Linked DNA regions of Sphingobium yanoikuyae. The main gene of each other region encodes a partner of the protein of the gene in region 2 in a complex. Links are inferred from orthologs where the notes say so. Each region holds a gene or a part of one and is shown on either strand. Other genes may lie near its edges.

The links.
Region 1: the proteins of HH800_RS21665 (region 2) and tldD are in contact, whole or in part, in a solved structure (PDB 5NJ9), measured with the Escherichia coli proteins. The link is inferred for Sphingobium yanoikuyae from one-to-one orthologs.

The regions. Positions count from the first base shown.
Region 1 is NZ_CP053021.1:4,767,822-4,771,341, reverse strand. What follows is about bases 120-3,058. They hold tldD (metalloprotease TldD), read left to right. Parts: upstream 120-837; coding sequence 838-2,280; downstream 2,281-3,058. Other genes in these bases: HH800_RS22955 (DUF924 family protein), read left to right, coding at 2,368-2,943; HH800_RS22965 (zinc-finger domain-containing protein), read left to right, coding at 566-793; HH800_RS22970 (hypothetical protein), read left to right, coding at 332-511. Also shown: HH800_RS22950 (P-II family nitrogen regulator), read left to right, coding at 3,100-3,438; HH800_RS22945 (ammonium transporter), read left to right, coding at 3,452-3,520. UniProt on the Escherichia coli protein: Metalloprotease involved in CcdA degradation. Suppresses the inhibitory activity of the carbon storage regulator (CsrA).
Region 2 is NZ_CP053021.1:4,485,946-4,489,376, reverse strand. The notes cover bases 315-3,164. They hold HH800_RS21665 (TldD/PmbA family protein), read right to left. Parts: upstream 2,488-3,164; coding sequence 1,141-2,487; downstream 315-1,140. Other genes in these bases: nudC (NAD(+) diphosphatase), read right to left, coding at 2,527-3,164; HH800_RS21670 (3'(2'),5'-bisphosphate nucleotidase CysQ), read right to left, coding at 357-1,154; HH800_RS21675 (GDSL-type esterase/lipase family protein), read left to right, coding at 315-356. Also shown: more of HH800_RS21675, read left to right, coding at 1-314; more of nudC, read right to left, coding at 3,165-3,431.

The DNA.
Region 1 (3,520 bases), 280 kb from region 2 along the record:
ACCCGCGCGCCAAAAGCCCTAGAAGCGCCCGCACCCCATGGGGGCGATTAGCTCAGTTGGTAGAGCGTCTCGTTTACACCGAGAATGTCGGCGGTTCGAGCCCGTCATCGCCCACCAGTTTTGCGGCCTTTAGAGCCCGTCCGGGGGACGGGCGGCCGCAAAACTCCGAGCAGCTATGCTGCGAGGGCGCCGGATATGGAACGTCCGTGGGACGGCTTCCGGCAAAACTCCCGAGCGACAGCGAGGGCTTAGCCATCCAGGCAAAACCCGCCCCAATCCGCACCCGTAACATTCATCCTGCAGCAAGCATGGTTCCGGCATCTTCCCGCCCATGCCGATCAGCTTCTTCCTTGGCGGCTCCGTCGCGCCGATATTGCTGATGCTGTCGCCCTTCGCGGTGATGGCGGTCGGCAATTGCGCCGACTGGCAAGCCAAGGCCCCAAGCGCAAGGATCGCGGCAAAGCCCCCCGCCGACGCCGGCTGTACCCAGCCCCGCTATCCGCTGATGTAATCGCGCGCTGCCAGATATTGCGGCGGCGCGTCACCGCTGCTAATTCCGCCTCCCATGATCCAGCCGCCCGAAATCATCCGAGTCACCAAGTCCCGCGTCTCCTGCGACGGTTCGGGTGACATTCCCGCCGCCCTTGGCCATCCGCGCGTCTTCCTGGAAATCGACGAGCATGGCTATGTCGATTGCGGCTATTGCGATCGCCGCTTCGTGCTGGCCGGCGGCGTCGCCGACAATGCCGATCTCGGCAACAAGCCGGACATCGCTTCGGGCGCCAGCCTTTAAAATTTCCATTGGGCATCCGTCATGCCGCGCCTATATCGGGCGGCATGACCGATCTCGCTTCGCAATTCACTGATGCCCGCGGCCTGCTCTATCGTCCGGGCCTGCTCGATCCCGATGGCGCGCGCCGCCTGACCGCGCAGGCGCTTTCGGCCTGCGACGATGGCGAGCTCTACCTCCAATATCGCGCCAGCGAGAGCTTCGGCTTTGACGACGGCCGGCTCAAGACCGCCGATTATTCAACCGATGCGGGCTTCGGCCTGCGCGGCGTCTCGGGCGAGATGACCGGCTTTGCCCATGCCAATGACCTCAGCGAAGCGGCGATCGCCAAGGCGGCGCAGACGCTGACCCTGCTCGATCCGGCCAAGGGCCAGCCCGCCCCGCCGCCCCAGCGCACCAATCGCCACCTCTATACCGACGCCAATCCGCTGGAGCTGGTGCCCTTCGCCGAGAAGGTGACCCTGTGCGCCGCGATCGATGCCGCCGCCCGCGCCCGCGACCCGCGCGTCGCCCAGGTCTCGGTCAGCCTCGCCGGCAGCTGGTCGGTGATCGAGATCGTTCGCGCCGACGGCTTCACCGCCAGTGACATCCGCCCGCTCGTCCGCCTCAACGTATCGGTCACCCTGGAAGAAAATGGCCGGCGCGAAACCGGCGTGTTCGGCATTGGCGGCCGCTATCTCTACGATCAGGTGATGGACCCCAAGATCTGGAACCGCGCCATTGACGAGGCGCTGGCCCAGGCCCAGGTCAATCTCCGCTCGGTCGCCGCCCCCGCCGGCGAGATGACCGTGCTGCTTGGCCCCGGCTGGCCGGGCGTGCTGGTCCATGAAGCGATCGGCCATGGCCTGGAAGGCGATTTCAACCGCAAGGGCACCAGTGCCTTTTCCGGCCGCATCGGCCAGCGCGTCGCCGCGCCGGGCGTCACCGTGGTCGACGATGGCAGCATCCTCGATCGCCGCGGTTCGCTCTCGATCGACGACGAAGGCACGCCGACGCAGGAAAATATCCTGATCGAGGACGGCATCCTCAAGGGCTATATGCAGGACCGCCTCAACGCCCGGCTGATGGGCGTCGCGCCGACCGGCAATGGCCGCCGCGAATCCTATGCCCATGCGCCGATGCCGCGCATGACCAACACCTTCATCAAGGGTGGTCAGGACGATCCGGAAGAGCTGCTGTCGCGCGTCAAGTCGGGCATCTTCGCCAAGAGCTTTGGCGGCGGCCAGGTCGACATCGTCTCGGGCAAGTTCGTCTTCTCCTGCACCGAGGCCTATAAGGTCGAAAATGGCAAGATCGGCGATCCGATCAAGGGCGCGACCCTGATCGGCGACGGCCCGACCGCACTGACCAAGGTGATCGGCATCGGCAATGACTGGGCGCTCGACGAAGGCATCGGCATGTGCGGCAAGGGTGGGCAGAGCGTGCCGGCCGGCGTCGGCCAGCCGACCCTGTTGATGGACGGGCTGACCGTCGGCGGCACCGCCGCCTGACCCCATTCCTGCCATGGCGGCGCGGTCACCCGACCCGCCGCCGCCATGGGCCGAGGAACCGGGCGGCGATCGATACGTATTTTGCGTATGAACATGCTGACCGACAGCCATGACGCCGTGACCGCCGACTGGGCGGCGGCCCTGCTCGACTTCTGGTTCAACCAGGTGGGCGAGGAAGGCTGGTACAGCCATGATCCGGCGCTCGACCAGCATTGCATCGACCGCTTCGCCGTCCTGTGGAGCGAGAAGCGGACGCTTCCGGCCGAAAGCTTCCTTGACCGCGCCGACGATGCGCTGGCCGCGGTGCTGCTGTTCGACCAACTGCCCCGCAACATGTTCCGCGGCCAGGCCCAGGCCTTTGCCACCGACCCGATCGCCCGTGAGGTAGCGCGCGGCGCCATCGCGCTGGGCTATGACATCCAGATTGGCGGGGCGGGCCGGCTCTTCTTCTACATGCCCTTCCAGCATAGCGAGGATCTGGCCGATCAGGAGCTGTCGCTCTCCCTATTCGAAGGGACCGGCGACGCCCGGTCGCTCGATTTCGCCCGCCAGCATCATGCAACCATCGCGCGCTTCGGCCGTTTCCCCCATCGCAACGCTACCCTTGGTCGCACCACCCTGCCCGCCGAAGCGGCAGCGGTCGCCGAAGGATCGCAATGGTAGGCGGGAACATGCCTATTTTTTAGGCATGGCTGTGCATCTGCACATTTTTTCGGCGGCACAACAATCTCCCCTAGTGGAAATCCCGCGTTAATGCGTCATTAGCAAATTGGCACGCCTCTTGCTGGTATGTCGCCGCACACCAAATAAGGGGGCGACATGAAACTTGTCATGGCTATCATCAAGCCGTTCAAGCTTGACGATGTCCGCGAGGCTCTTTCCTCGCTTGGCATCGCCGGTATGACGGTCAGCGAAGTGAAGGGCTTTGGTCGCCAGAAGGGCCAGACCGAAATCTATCGCGGCGCCGAATATTCCACCAACATGGTTCCCAAGATCAAGATCGAGGTGGTCTGCGACGACGACCTCGCGCCGCGCGTGGTGGAAGCGACGCAGGCCGCCGCCAATTCGGGCGCGATCGGCGATGGCAAGATCTTCGTCCTCGATGTCGGCCAGGCCGTGCGCATCCGCACCGGCGAGACCGGCGAAACCGCGCTGTAAGAAGGGGGGAATGATGACCTTTTCGAAGAAGATTTGCGGCGCGCTGGGGGCCACCGGCCTCTCGCTGTTCGCCGCGCTGCCC
Region 2 (3,431 bases):
GGCGACAGCTACGGCCGATCTTCCACGATATGGCCCGCTTCCTAGAGATGCGCAGCGACATGCTGGGCAATGTGCCGGTCATCATCCTGTCGATGAAGCCCAGTCCGGGGCGCTGGGCGATCTTTCCGCAGCAGCAAATCTATAATGATGCGACTCGGCGGCTGATCCCGCACATGCAGAATGTCTATTATGCCGACATCACCACGCCACTGCTGAAGGACGGCAAGCTGGGCGACAATTATCAGCCCGACAAGGTGCATATGAACGCCGCGGGCTATCGCATCTGGGCCGATGTGGTGCGAGCTAGACTGAAAGAGGTGCTGCCCGCCCAGACGGTGAAAGCCTGCGCCGGCTGATCAGGCCTTGCCCAATATCTCCTTCGCACGCGGCGCGAGGCGGGCGGCGGCGGCGGCATGGATGCCCGGCGCCGCACAGAGCAGGCCGAAGGCGACCGGCTGGGGCCGGTTGAAGGCGAGCGGATCGCCCAGCGCGTCGGTGACGATGGCGCCGGCCTCCTGCGCGATCAGGGCGGAAGCGGCGACGTCCCATTCATTGCCCCAACGCACGGTGGCGACCAGATCGGCCTCGTCGGCGGCGACCATCGCCATGCGCAGCGCGATGCTGTTGGGCTTGTCCACGGTGACGAGATCGCGGTCGGCGCGCGGCAGCTGATCGGCGGGCACGCGGGCGCCAGGCAACATCGTACGATTGCCGGCATGGAGCGGCACGCCATTGCGGGTCGCCCCCTGCCCTGCCTGCGCAATCCACAATTCCTTGCGCGCGGGTGCCGCCAGAATGCCGAGCCTGACCGCGCCATCCTCGACCAGGGCGACCGAGACCGCCCAGCCGGGCCTGCCGCGCAGATAGTCGCGGGTGCCGTCGATCGGATCGACCACCCAGACGCGCGATACGCCCAGGCGATGCACGGTATCGGCCGTCTCCTCCGACAGCCAGCCGGCCTGCGGATCGATCGCCGCCAGCCGCTCGCGCAGCATGACGTCGATTTCCAGGTCCGCCTCGCAGACCGGGTGACCGGGTACCTTTTCCCACTGGCGCACGCGCGTTTCGCCATCGGCCCATAGCGCCAGCGCGCGATCGGCCGCATCGGTGACCGCCGCGACGACGGCCGGCAAAAGGGGCTCAGCCGCCGGCAACGGTCATCCCGTCAACGCGCAGGGTGGGCACGTTCATGGCATAGCGGAACATCAGGTCATTGGCCGGCACCAGGGTGCGGAACATGTCCTTCAGATTGCCGGCGATGGTGATTTCCGACACGGCCGGACCGACCGCGCCATTTTCGATCAGGAAGCCGGCGGCGCCGCGGCTATAGTCGCCGGTGACGCCATTGACGCCCATGCCGATCAGTTCGGTGACATAGATGCCGCGCTTCACATCGGCCATCAGTTCGCCGACCGACAGGCTGCCCGCTTCCATATGGACATTGGTGATGCCCGCACCCGGCGCACCGGCGCCGCCCCGGCTGGCATGGCCGGTGGGTTCCAGGCCAAGCTGGCGGGCCGAAGCGCTGTCCATCAGCCAGCCGGTCAGCACGCCCTCCTCGATCAGCGCACGACGCTCGACCGGCAGTCCTTCGCCGTCGAACGGGCGCGAGCGCAGGCCGCGCAGCAGCAGCGGATCGTCGATGATCGTGATCCTGCTGTCGAACAGCGTTTCGCCCAGCGAGTCCAGCAGGAAGCTGGAGCGGCGGGCGATCGCCGGGCCGACCATGCCGCCGATCAGATGGCCGACCAGGCTGGAGCCGATGCGCGGATCGAAGATGACCGGCATGACGCCGCTGTCGACCTTGCCGGGATTGAGCCGGGCGACCGCGCGCTGGCCGGCGCGCATGCCGACTGCTTCAGCATCGTCCAGATCCTTGAGATGGCGGCTGGCATGGCTGGCATGATCGCGCTGCATGTCGGCGCCGCTGCCCGCAAGCACGCTGGCCCAGGTCGAATGGTTGGTCGCGGCATAGGCGCCCGCAAAGCCATGGCTGGTGGCAAGCGCGACCTGGCTGCGGCCGCTGGCAGCGCCGCCGCCTTCGCTGTTGGTGATGCCGGGAATGCTGCGCGCCGCTTCTTCCGCGATCAGCGCGCGTTCGCGCAGCGCGGCGGGTTCAGGCTCTTCCTCGTCCACCAGGTCGAGCGAGGGTGCGCGCTTCCTGAGCAGCCGATCTTCCGGCGCCAGGCCGGCATAGGGATCTTCCGGTGCCTCGCGCGCCATGGCGATGCTGCGATCGATCAGGGTGGCGAGCGTCGCCGGGTTCATGTCCGACGCGGAAATGCTGGCCGAGCGCTGGCCGATGAAGACGCGCAGGCCGATCTCCTCGCCCTCGGACCGCTCGACATCCTCCAGCGCGCCGAGCCGCACCGCCACCGTGGTCGAGGCGTTGCAGGCATAGATGGCGTCTGCCGCGTCCGCCCCCGCCTTGCGCGCCGCCGTCACCAGATCCTGCGCGCGCGACTGGGCTTCTTCGAGGCTGAGCATAAAGGAAGATCGATCCTGTAGTGAAGACGAAGCCGGGCCTTACGCCCTTGCGTCGGACGGGGCAACCGCGCCGCGCAGCCAATGATCGAGCAGATGCCAGGCGACCGCCATGCGCGGCGGGGCGAGGAAGGGCGCGTCGGGATCGCCCGCCAGCGCGGCGGCGACGCCATCGGCATCGCACCAGAAGGCATGTTCGATCTCGGTCTCGTCCAGGGTCAGCGCGGGATCGTCGCACTGGGCGACGCAGGCGATCATCAGCGAGGACGGAAAGGGCCAGGGCTGGCTCATCACATAGCGGACCGAATGGACCGTGATGCCGGCTTCCTCCTTCAATTCACGCGCGACCGCTTCCTCGACCGTCTCGCCCGGTTCGATGAAGCCGGCGAGCGCGGAATAGCGGCCGGGCGGCCAGCTATGCTGGCGACCGAGCAGGACACGGCCCTCATGCTCGGCGAGCATGATCGAAACCGGATCGACGCGCGGGAAATGTTCGGAGGCGCAGGTTCCGCAGCGACGCGCCCAGCCGGCCTTGTGTGCATGGGTCGGACCACCGCAGACCGAGCAGAAGCGATGCCGGGCATGCCAGAAGACGAGGCTGCGCGCGGTGCCGTAGAGCGCGACATCGGACGCGGAGACGAGATCGGCGAGGCCACGCGATCGCGGCGTCGCGTTGGGCCCCTGTTCCAGCGTCTCGACCAAATGGGCGAAGATCGGGCGATCCTGCAGATCGACGCCGAGCAGCACATGCTGCTCGATCCGGGCATCGGGCCCAAGCGGCGCCAGGGCCAGGCCATGATCGTCCGTCACCGGCTCCAGCCCTTCGAGGATCAGCAGCCGGGCGTCGGGCGAGGCAAAGGCCTGCGCATGGAGCGCGGGATTGCTGCGGATATGGTCGACCCGGTCGAGCGTGCCGCCGACGAAACCGGGCAGGCCGTGCGCCATTG